3 regions of the Jeongeupia sp. USM3 genome follow, and region 3 is predicted to be linked to each of the others. Evidence: predicted binding sites of a transcription regulator. Region 3 holds the regulator's gene; each other region holds the start of a gene.
The links. The regulator sigma-54, encoded in region 3, starts transcription at its own class of promoters, with help from an activator protein. The targets are predictions, from matches to a motif close to CTGGCACGCTTCATGCTT.

Region 1: the regulator sigma-54 is predicted to act here: its motif matches at 2,690-2,707, upstream of BJP62_RS02990 (NarK/NasA family nitrate transporter).
Region 2: the regulator sigma-54 is predicted to act here: its motif matches at 2,359-2,376, upstream of BJP62_RS05585 (TauD/TfdA family dioxygenase).

The regions. Positions count from the first base shown of each region.
Region 1 covers NZ_CP017668.1:665,703-669,679, forward strand. The annotation lists gene nirB (nitrite reductase large subunit NirB) at 1-1,179, opposite strand, end outside; gene BJP62_RS02990 (NarK/NasA family nitrate transporter) at 1,328-2,530, opposite strand; gene BJP62_RS02995 (CmpA/NrtA family ABC transporter substrate-binding protein) at 2,934-3,977, opposite strand, start outside.
Region 2 covers NZ_CP017668.1:1,211,604-1,215,580, reverse strand. The annotation lists gene BJP62_RS05590 (TauD/TfdA family dioxygenase) at 220-1,137, opposite strand; gene BJP62_RS05585 (TauD/TfdA family dioxygenase) at 1,352-2,317, opposite strand; gene BJP62_RS05580 (hypothetical protein) at 2,661-3,977, shown strand, end outside.
Region 3 covers NZ_CP017668.1:2,779,769-2,783,745, forward strand. The annotation lists gene lptA (lipopolysaccharide transport periplasmic protein LptA) at 1-507, shown strand, start outside; gene lptB (LPS export ABC transporter ATP-binding protein) at 504-1,238, shown strand; gene BJP62_RS13150 (RNA polymerase factor sigma-54) at 1,516-2,940, shown strand; gene hpf (ribosome hibernation-promoting factor, HPF/YfiA family) at 2,969-3,298, shown strand; gene ptsN (PTS IIA-like nitrogen regulatory protein PtsN) at 3,412-3,879, shown strand; gene hprK (HPr(Ser) kinase/phosphatase) at 3,954-3,977, shown strand, end outside.

The sequences.
Region 1 (3,977 bases), 1.7 Mb from region 3:
GCGCAGGTCGGCGATCTTGCGGCCCTCGCGCAAGAGCTTGAAGTACCACGCGCCGTCGGCGGTGTCGCCGTACAGGCAGGCGCCGACGAGCTGGTCGTCCTTGATCACGAGCTTCTTGTAGACGCCGCCGGCCGGGTCGGACAGCACGATGTCCTCGGTGCCCTCGCCGCCCATGAAGTCGCCGGCGCTGAACAGGTCGATGCCGGTGACCTTGAGCTTGGTCGACAGCACCGAGCCCTTGTACTGGCCGATGCCGAGCTGTGCCAGATGGTTGGCGCAGACCTTGGCCTGCTCGAACAACGGCGCGACCAGCCCGTAGGCGACGCCGCGATGGCTGACGCACTCGCCGACCGCGTAGATGCGCGGGTCGAACGTCTGCAGCGCATCGCTGACGACGACGCCGCGGTTGCAGTGCAGCCCCGCCGATTCGGCCAGTGCGGTGTTCGGGCGGATGCCGACGGCCATCACGACCAGATCGGCCGCGACCTCGTCGCCGTCCTTGAAACGCACCGCGGTCACTTCGCCGGCATCGTTGCCGACCAGCTCGGCGGTCTGCTTCTGCAGCAGGAAGGACAAACCACGCTCCTCAAGCGAATCCTGCAGCAGCTTGCCGGCGGTCACGTCGAGCTGCTTGTCGAGCAGCCACTCGCCCAGATGCACGACGGTCACGTCCATGCCGCGAATCTTCAGCCCGTTGGCCGCTTCCAGCCCCAGCAGCCCGCCACCGATCACCACCGCGTGCTTCTTGGTCAGGGCGGTTTCGATCATCGTCTCGGTATCGTAGATGTCGCGGTAGCTGATCACGCCCTTCAGATCCTTGCCCGGCACCGGCAGGATGAAGGGCATTGACCCTGTCGCGAGCAGCAGCCGGTCGTACGGCTCCTCGGTGCCGTCGTCGGCAACGACGGTGCGGCGGTGCCGGTCGATCCGCGCGACGCTCTTGCCCAGATGCAGGCGGATGCCGTTTTCCGCGTACCACGACAGCGGGTTCAGGACGATGTCCTTGAATTCCTGCTCGCCGGCCAGCACCGGCGACAGCAGGATGCGGTTGTAGTTCGGGTGCGGCTCGGCGCCGAACACGGCGATCTCGTACAGATCGGGCGCCAGCGTCAGCAGCTCTTCGACGGTACGGATGCCGGCCATGCCGTTGCCGACGACGACGAGTTTGGGCTTTTTCATAATCATTCCCGCTTCAGTTGTTCAATTAGTGATGAATCGTCGCGAGCAGGCGAGAGGCAAGGCGCCCGCACCACAGAACCCGGAATGGGTATTAGCCCATGAGGAGTTCGAGGAGCGCGCAACGCCGCATATCGCCTGCGCAGCAGATTCAGACCCGTGCCGCCGCAACCGACCAGTCGCTGCGCCACCGCTGTTTCACCCCGGCCAGGCTCATCCAGCCCAGCGCGGCGATGCAGGCGAACAGCCACAAGCCGCTTGCGTAGTCGCCGGTGGCCTGCTTGATCGCCCCCAGACTTGCCGCCAGCGCGAAGCCGCCGACACCACCCGCCATGCCGATCAGGCCGGTCATCACGCCGATTTCCTTGCCGAAGCGTTGCGGCACCAGTTGGAACACCGCACCGTTGCCTGCGCCGAGGAACAGCATCGCTGCGATGAACAGCGTGACCGTACCGGCCGAGCCACCCAGACCGAAGCCGGCGGCGGCGATCAGCGCGGCGGTGGCCGTGTAGACGACGAGCAGCGACTTGGTGCCGCCGACCTTGTCGGCCAGTACACCGCCGATCGGGCGCATCACCGAGCCGGCCAGCACGCAGGCGGCGGTGTAGAAACCGGCGGTCTTGGCGTCGAAGCCGAACTGGTCGTGGAAGTAACCGGGCAAGGCGCTGGCAAAGCCGGAGAAGCCGCCGAAGGTGATCGCGTAGAAGAACATGAACCACCACGCGTCCTTCTCGCCGAGCACGGCCAGATAATCGCCAAGGCGCTTCTTCGGCGCGGCGCCCGGCGCGTCCCTGGCGGTCAGCGCGTAGATCACCAGCGTCAGCACCAGCGGGATGCACGCCAGGCCGAAGACGTTCTGCCAGCCGAAGGCCACCGCCAGCATCGGCGCGAACAGCGCGGCGAGGACGGTGCCCGAGTTGCCGGCGCCGGCGATGCCCATCGCCGTGCCCTGATGCTCGGGCGGATACCAGCGCGAGGCCAGCGGCAGCGCCACGGCGAACGAGGCGCCGGCAACGCCGAGGAAGAGCCCGAGCGTCAGCGCGCCGGTCAGCGTCGAGAAGCCGACCTGCCAGGCGGTGAACAAGGCGGCGATGACGATGAGCTGGCCGATCAGCCCGGCGCGCTTGGCGCCGATCCGGTCGACCAGCACGCCCATCACCAGCCGCAGCAGCGCGCCGGCGAGGATCGGCGTGGCAACCATCAGCGCGCGCTGCTGCGTCGTCAGGTTGAGGTCGCCGGCGATCTGCACCTGCAGCGGCCCCAGCAGGTACCAGACCATGAAGCTGAGGTCGAAATAGAGGAAGGCGGAAAACAGCGTCGGCGTATGCCCGGCACGCCAGAAGGAACGGTTCATGGTTGACTCTCCCAAGCTCGATCAGAAAACAAAAACGGCGTCCGCCCATGTCGTGGAAAACATGGAGGGACGCCGTTGTCCTTGAGCGTGAAGACCGCCGTTGGCCTTGTCGCTTTGCATTCGGTGCCCGGCGCGCCATTGCGCCGGTCACTTCGTATCTAGCAAGGGCCGTGCCAGAAAGGTTTTATCCGTACAGCATGGGAATTTGCCCGTATTGCGCAGCGCTGCGGACGATTCCGGCGCACCGCATCGGTGCAAGTAGCGCGGTATCGCACGGTATTTGCGCACTGCAGCATCGCAGCTTGATGCGCAGATCGGCACGTCGGTGCCGGCCGTCCGCTCGGAGTCCGTCTACGGTCTTTCCATGGCCGCACCGGGCCGGATAAGGCGCGCAGGCAGGCGATCAGGGCTTGATGCGGATGTCGAAACCGTCCGCATAGGCTTGCGGATCGCTGCCGTCCCAGACGCGGCCGTCCATCAGCACGCTGCGGCGCATCGGGCTGGCCGGCTGCGGCACGCCGAGGTTCGACGCGGCCTCGCCGTACAGCGCGGTCTGGTTGATCGCGCGTGCGATCGCCAGCATGTCGGCGTCGCCGGACCACAGCCCCCAGCGCCGGTACTGGCTGAGGAACCACAGCCCGTCCGAGAGGTACGGGTAGTTGACGCTGCCGCCATCGAAAAAACGCATCAGCGGCGCGGTGTCGCCAAGCCGGCCGTAGTCGCCCAGAAGCCGCGGCATGATCAGCGCGCTGGCACGGCCGACATAGCCGGGGCCGGAGAGCCAGCCGGCGGCCTCGCGCCGGTGCCCGGGGTCGTCGAGCCAGCGGCAGGCCTCGAGCAGCGTCATCGTCAGCGCCCGCGCGGCGTTCGGGCATTGCCGGACGAAATCGCGCCGGCACGCGAGCACCTTCTCGGGGTGGTCGGGCCAGATTTCGCCGCTGCGCACCACGGTCCGCCCCAGCCCTTCGGCCTCGGCAACCGCGTGCCACGGCTCGCCGGCACAGTAGCCGTCGAGCAGCCCCGAAGCCAGCGCGTCGCTCATCTGCGGCGGCGGAATCACCACGGCCTTGATGTCGCCCAACGGGTCGATGCCCTGCGCCGCCAGCCAGTAATACAGCCACATCGCATGCGTGCCGGTCGGGAAGGTCTGCGCGAACACGTGCTGCCGCGATTCGGACGCCAGCAGCTCGCGCAGCCCGCGGCCGGCCTGCAGCGCGTCGGCCAGCCGGGTCGAGAGCGTGATCGCCTGGCCGTTCCGGTTCAGCGTCATCAGCACGGCCATGTCGGCCTGCGGCCCGCCGATGCCGAGCTGCACGCCGTAAACGAGGCCGTGGAGCGCATGTGCGGCATCGAGCTCGCCCGAGATCAGCTTGTCGCGCACCGCCGCCCACGACGGCTGTCGGTGCAGCTCGATCGCGATGCCATGACGGCGCCCAAGGTCGAGCAC
Region 2 (3,977 bases), 1.6 Mb from region 3:
CCAGGCCGTTTCGGGACGACGACCCCGTGTCCATGTCGACGTCGAATACTCGCTGCACAGGCCCGACGAATCGAGTCAGCGAGCCCGGTTGTTCCGGTCATGCAGGCGGCTGCAAGGCGCGGCGAAGTGGTGCAGGCGTACGCGGCGCCCCGCAGCGACGCGTCGCCGCCACAACGGGGCAGACGAGTCCGGTAGCACGCAGGGCTTGGTCAGGCGCGCTCAGGCGACTTTTTCGGCGCTGCCGGTATTGGCCGCCGGTGCGAACCTCGGCGCCTTGCTGACGGTGCGGCTGGTCTGGCCGTCGACCGACACCGCCGGCACGCCGGCCACGGTGACCCGGTGCAGCACGCGGTGGGCGTCGCCGTAGTCGTTGATCGCGTAGTGCTGGGTCGCACGGTTGTCCCAGATCGCCACGTCGCCGGCCTGCCAGCGCCAGCGCACGGTGTTCTCGAGCCGGGTCACGTGGCTCTGCAGCACCGCGTAGATGTGCTGCGAGTCGGCGCTGGTCAGATCCTTCAGCTTCTTGAAGAAGTGGCCGAGCAGCAGGTTGCGTTCGCCGGTTTCCGGGTGGACGTGGACGACCGGGTGCTCGGTTTCGTACAGGGTCGAGGTGAACACGTTCTTGTAGCGCTCGATCGCCTCGGGGCTGACGTTCTGGCGATAGCTGGCGTAGTCGTACTCGTTGCTGTGCACGGCCCAGAGCGTGTCGGCGAGTTCGCGCAGCGGCGCCGGCAGATCCAGATACGCGGCATGGGTGTTGGCCCAGACGGTGTCGCCGCCGTGCTCGGGGATCTTGATCGCCCGCAGGATCGACGCCTTCGGATAGGCGTCGACGAAGGTCACGTCGGTGTGCCAGCTGTTGGCGCGGCCGCCGTGGGCCGAGTCGAGTTCGAGTACGTAGTCGGTGCCGGCGACGGTCGGCACGGTCGGATGCGCGACCGGATCGCCGAGCAGGCTGGCGAACGCCTGCTGGCCGGCGTCGTCGAGCGTCTGGCCGCGGAAGAACACGACCTTGTACTTGAGCAGTGCGGCGTTGATTTCGGCGACCGCGTCGGCGGGCAGCGTTCCCGACAGCTGCAGGCCGCGGATTTCGGCGCCGATGCGGCCGGCGACCGGGTGGAGAGTGATCTGGCTCATGACGAACTCCTGGTGGGTGGGGCGGCTAACAAAACCCTGCTGGCTGCGTTGTGCTCGCTTGCCGTACTCGCTTGTACTGTTGCGACTGCAAGGAGTCCCTGTGGGACGCTTCGCACGCCTTGCCAGCACCGCTTCGCTGGGTTTGCGCCCGGAGGAAGTGCCCTTGGGGCATTAGCCGCCCGGTGGGGGATCAGAAAAAAGAATCAGGACCGAATCAGAACGGGCGCGAACCGGCAAGACTGACGCGCTTGAGCACGCGGCGTTCGGTGTCCGGGAAGGCGGTGCGCGAATGCAAGGTGGCGCGGTTGTCCCAGAACACGATGTCGCCGAGCGTCCACTTGTGCTCGTAGCGGTATTGCGGCTGCTGGATGTGCGCGCGCAGCCGGGCGATCAGCGCCTCGCCCTCGGCCGGATCGATGCCGAGGACTTCATCCTCGGTATGCGTCGACAACCACAGCACCTTCTTGCCGCTGTCCGGATGCGTGCGGACCAGCGGCGCGGCAAAGCCCGGGCCGAGCGGTTCGCGATCGGGCGTGCGGTACGCCGGCCACTCGGGCGGCTGGCCGCGCTGGGCGCGACGGGCGTTGTCGACGATGCGCAGGAAGGGGTTGTAGGTGATGTGCTGCAGCCCGGCGATCTGCGCGCGGGTTTCGGCGTCGAGGTCTTCGTACGCCTGGTGGATGTTGTAGAAGCTGGTGTCGCCGCCGGAGCTCGGCAGTTCAACCGCGTACAGCAGCGAGCCGGCGGACGGGATTGGCGTCCACTGGTGGTCGGCGTGCGGCGTCAGCTCGCCGTTGCCGGTGTAGCCGCCCGGGGCGTTCGACACCAGCACCACGTCCGGCGTCCTGCCACCATCGGCCGATGCCAGCACCGGCACGTCCTCCGGCGGGTTGAACACCGAGCCGAAGTAGGTGGCGAAGGTCAGCAGCGCTTCTTCGGACAGCTGCTGGCCCTTGAAGATCAGGATGAAATGCTCGTGCTGCGCCTGCTTGAGCCGGAGGAGGGTTTCGGCCGCTTGCGGGCGGTTGGCGTCGAGGCCTTCGACAATGGCGCCGAGTGCGCCGTCGTTCTTGCGGATGGTGATTTCGCCGGGCGGCTGGATCGCATCGGGGCGGCCGGTGGCGTTGAGCGCGTGGAAGGCGCGTGAGAGCTGGCTGGTCAGCGGCGGTACGGCGGTCATGCTGTTCTCCTGTTGTGGCCCGTCCGGGCTTGCCACTGCCTCAGCGAAAAGCGTGCCAAACGCAACCAATCCAGTGCCGGTGCCGCTTGCACGGTTTTCGCTGCCGGCAGGCCGCCAGCGCACTGTTGAAATCCGTACACCGGTGCCAGCAGTACTGGTGGATTTGCAGCAGTGGTGTGCCGGTGTTGATTTCGCAGCAGGCTGCTGCGCGCCCATGTTGCAAACCGGGCAGTCCGGATTGTTTATTGCCGGTTTTTCTAATGAATTGTGTTGGCATGCATTTCGCTTATATGGATCAACGACGCCCCGGCATAGGGGCGCGCATTCATACCAGGGAGAATTCATGCAACAGCACAGATACTGGCTGGGCGCCGGGCTGCTGGCGCTGGCCAGCGCCGGCCACACCGCCGCACCGAGCAACGAGGAGCTGCAGAAGCAGATTGCCGCGCTGAAGAAGGCGGTCGAGGCGCTGCAGCAGCAGCTCGACCAGAAGACCGCCGCGCCGGCGGTACCGGCCGCGACGGCGGTCGCCGCCAGCGATACCGGGGCACCGGCGACGCGCGAAGACCTGCAGGGCGTGCAGGCCGACCTCGAGAACTTCAAGTATCAGGTCCAGCGCGACCGCGATACCGCGACGGCGACCAGCTCTCGGGCGCTCAATATCAGCGGGACGATCCAGGCGCGCGCCGCCTACTCGTCGCAGGAAACCAATACCAGCTCGAGCACGCCGGCCGGCGTCGTCAACGACCGCAACTCGAGCTTCGACGTGCCGACGGCCATTCTCGCGTTCAGCGGCAATCTATATAAGGACTACGACGAAGGCCGCAACCTCGGCTACCGGCTCTCGGCCGGCGCGTCGCAGCAGACGGCGAGCAACAACAGCTTCCTCAACCTGCTCGACGCCTACCTGACGTACTCGGTGCTGCCGACGATCGACCCGGCCACGCCACGGCTCGACCTCGCCTTCGGCCAGCAACTGCTGCCGTTCGGCCTCGAAGTGCCGGCGACCGAAGACCTGAAGCCGGTCATCCTCAATGCCCAGTTCACCACCCGGCTCGGGCTGGCGCAGCGGCAGATCGGCCTGATCGCCCGTGGCGACTTCGACCCGGTGGTCGACTACGGCTACAACTACCGCGCGCCGCTGCTCACCTACGCGTTCGGCGTCGTCAACGGCAATGGTCCGAACACCTCGGACAACAACAGCGCCAAGGACTGGGTCGGCCGGCTCGCGTTCACCGTGCCGTCCGATTACAACTCGTGGTGGCGATCGCTCACCGTCGGCGGCTCGTTCTACCGCGGCAAGGCCAACCTGTTCGTCCCGGGCAGCAGCACGCTGGTCGGCACCGGCGACCGGGTCCGCTACGGGCTCGACGTTACCTACAACCACGAGCCATTCGGCGTCACCTACGAATACATCCAGGGCCGCGACGACGCCACCAGCGGCACGACGGCGGCGAACACCAGGATTTCGTCGATCAAGAGTGATTCGCATACCGCGACGTTCTTCTACAACTTCGGCGAACAGTTCGTGAAGGGCTTCCGCGCCCAGGGCCGCTACGACGACTGGTGGCCGAAGTCCTACCAGCCCTTCTTCCGCTACGACCGCTTCGACCCGAACACCGACAAGCCGAGCGACGAGTCGACCGTCTACACGGCGGGC
Region 3 (3,977 bases):
AAGCCGATGAACATCACGGCCGACTACGCCAACTTCGACCAGAAGAACAACGTCGGCGTCTATACCGGCAACGTGATCGTCGTCCAGGGGACGATGACGCTGAAGGCCGACAAGGTCACCGTGCGCCAGGACGCCGACGGCAACCAGTTCTCGCTGGGCGACGGCAAGCCGGTCAAGTTCCGCCAGCGCATGGACACCGGCGAGTGGGTCGACGCCAACTCGCTGCACTACGATTACGACGGCAAGACCGGCATCCTTAAGCTGATCAACAAGGCCTGGGTGCGTCGCGATACCGGCGACGAGGTGATCGGCGACGTGATCATCTATGACATGGCGACATCGACCTACCAGGCTCAGACCGACGGCAAGCCGGGCAGCCGGGTCAACATCACGCTGATGCCGAAGAAAAAGGACGCCAGCGCACCTAAACCGGCCAAGCCCGTTGCCAGCAAGCCGGTCGCGAGTGCACCGAAGGCCGGCGGTTCGTGGAGCAAGGACGCGCAATGAGCGAGACCAGGGCGGTGCTGAGCGCCGGCGGGCTGATGAAGCGCTACAAGAAGCGCACCGTCGTCAAGGACGTGTCGATCGACGTTGCCGCCGGCGAGGTCGTCGGCCTGCTCGGCCCGAACGGCGCAGGCAAGACGACGAGCTTCTACATGATCGTCGGCCTTGTCGCCAAGGATGGTGGCGAGATCCGGCTCGACGGCATCGACATCGGCCACCTGCCGATGCACGAGCGTGCACGGATGGGCGTCGGCTACCTGCCGCAGGAGGCGTCGATCTTTCGCAAGATGACGGTCGAACAGAACATCCTCTCGGTGCTCGAGCTGCACGTCGCCGACAAGGTCGAGCGCGCCAAGCGGCTCGACGAGTTGCTCGAGGATCTGCATATCTCGCATCTGCGCGAAAACAACGCGATGAGCCTGTCGGGCGGCGAGCGCCGCCGCGCCGAAATCGCCCGCGCGCTTGCGGCCAGCCCCCGCTTCATCCTGCTCGACGAGCCGTTTGCCGGCGTCGACCCGATCGCGGTGATGGACATCCAGCGCATCATCCGTTTTCTCAAGGAGCGCGGTATCGGCGTACTGATCACCGACCACAATGTCCGCGAAACGCTGGGCATCTGCGATCGCGCCTACATCATTTCCGAAGGTTCGGTGATGGCGTCGGGATTGCCGAGCGCGATCATTGCCGACGAGCAGGTCCGCCGGGTCTACCTCGGCGAACACTTCCGGATGTAAGAACCTGTTTATGATCTTTTCGCGACCGCGCCGAGCCGGAAAAAATGCAGCCACAAGGCGTGCGACGCGGGCAACAACCGGTTATTGGCAAGGAGTACAACGCAGTGGATGCATTTTTTCCGGCTCGGCCCTTCGGCTTCCGGGCATTGCCGGCGGCGAGCCGCGTTGCAAACCGCTTGCGGTACTCGTACCGCGGCGCGGTTCACGCCTTGCCCGCCACCGGCACTGCCCGGAACGCGGCCGTGAAAAGATCGTAAACAGGGTCTAAAGCGCGCGAATGAAGCAATCGCTGCAACTCCGCCTCTCGCAACAGCTGAACCTGACGCCGCAGCTGCAGCAGTCGATCAAGCTGCTGCAGCTGTCGACGCTCGATTTCCAGCAGGAGGTCGAGCGCTTCCTGGCCGAAAATCCGCTGCTTGAGCGCGGCGAAGACCATCACGCCTCAAGCGAGGGCGAAGGCGGCGCCGAGGCGCCGGCCGAGAACAGCGGCAGCGATGATGCGCCGGCAAGCGAGTCGGCATTCGACAATGACGACTGGGGCTGGGAAGGTAGTGGCGGCGGCGCGCGCAGCGGCGGCGATGACGACGATGATTTCGACCCCGCCAGCAACATCGCTCGCGAGCTGACCTTGCGCGAGCACCTGCTGGCGCAGGCCGGACTGCTGCCGATTCCGCTGCGCGACCGCGCGGCGCTGACCTGGCTGATTGACGCGCTCGACGACGACGGCTTCCTGACCCAGCCGCTCGAGGAAATCCTCGTGCTGCTGCCGGCGGAACTTGCCGGCGAGTTCGAGTTCGAACCCGATGACCTGGCGATCGCGCTGGCGCGGCTCAAGCAGCTCGAGCCGCTCGGTGTCGGCGCCAGAGATATGGCCGAGTCGCTGGCACTTCAACTCGCAGCGTTGCCAGTGTCTGACGTGCGTCAACTGGCGCTCGAGATCGTGCGGGACAGTCTCGATTTGCTCGCGGCACGGGACTACACTAGGTTGAAACGGCGTCTGAAATGCGATGAAACGGAACTGAAGGCGGCGCAAGCGCTGATCGTCAGCCTGAATCCGCGGCCAGGGGCACAATGGAGCGACGAATCGTCGCATTATGTGGTCGCTGACGTCTTGGTCAGCAAGTTCAAGGGGCAATGGCGAGTGCGGTTGAACGACGCGGCCCGACCCAAACTCAGGGTCAACCGGATGTACGCCGACATTCTGCAGCGCAGCGATGGCGGATCGATGGCCCGCGAGCTGCAGGAAGCCAAGTGGCTGGTCAAGAGCGTCCAGCAGCGCTTCGATACCATCCTGCGCGTCGGCCAGGCCATCGTCGACAAGCAGCGCGCCTTCTTCGAGCATGGCGAGATCGCCATGCGCCCTCTGGTGCTGCGCGACATCGCGTCCGAACTCGACCTGCACGAATCGACCGTTTCGCGCGTCACCACCCAGAAGTACATGCTGACGCCGCGCGGCATCTTCGAATTCAAGTATTTCTTCGGCAGTCATGTCGAGACCGAGGCCGGCGGCGAAGCGTCGGCGACTGCGATCAAGGCGCAGATTCGCCAGATGATCCAGTCGGAGGACAAGCTCAAGCCGTTGTCGGATAGTGCCATCGCCGAAGCGTTGGCAGGGCAAGGGGTCGTGGTTGCGCGACGAACCGTTGCCAAATACAGGGAGGCGATGCAAATCCCTCCCGTCAATCTGCGCAAATGCCTGTAACGGCGATTTCCCTGTAAGGAGAAGATCTATGAACCTCAATATCAGCGGCCATCACCTTGAAGTGACCCCGGCGATCCGTGATTACATCACGAGCAAGCTCGACCGGGTGACGCGTCATTTTGACGCGGTGATCGAAGTCGGCGTCGTCCTGTCGGTCGAACGCCTGCAGCAGAAAATTGAGGCAACCGTGCACGTGCCGGGCAAGGACATCCACGTCGAGGCGATCGACGAAGACATGTATGCCGCGATCGACGCGCTGGCCGACAAGCTCGACCGGCAGATCGTCAAGCACAAGGAAAAGCGCAACGGCCACGATGGCGAGAGCATCCGCCGTCAGGTCGTATCCGAAGAAGAGTAAGTGTTCTTTTCCTGCCAACGGGAACCCGTTAAACGGGTTCCCGTTTTTGTTTACGGGCCGGCTGGCGATACAATGATGCGCTTCGACGTTCCTCCTGCTCATGGATTCTCGCAATGAGCCTGATTTCCAAGATACTGCCGACCCAGAACGTGTTTCTCGACATGGATGTCGGCAGCAAGAAACGCGTGTTCGAACAAGTCGGCATCCTGTTCGAAAACAGCCACGGCATCGCCCGCAGCGTGATTTTCGACAGCCTGTTCGCACGCGAAAAACTCGGCTCGACCGGCCTAGGTCAGGGCGTGGCGATCCCGCACGGCCGGATCAAGGGCCTGAAGGAGGCGACCGGCGCCTTCGTTCGGCTGAAGGCGCCGATTCCGTACGACGCGCCGGACGGCAAGCCGGTGTCGCTGATCTTCGTGCTGCTGGTGCCCGCCAATGCGACCGACTTGCACCTGCAGATCCTCTCGGAGCTCGCGCAGCTGTTTTCGGACAAGACCGTGCGCGAGCAGCTCGCGACGTTCGACGAGCCGGGCCAGGCGTACAAGCTGATTTCGACCTGGGAGCCGTACGCGGGCTTCTGAGCCCGTCCTTCCTCGTGTAAGCTCAACGGGCGACGCAATGCGTTCGCCCCGTTTTCTTTCAGCCCCGAGCGACCATGCCGCAGATCACGACCAGGCAA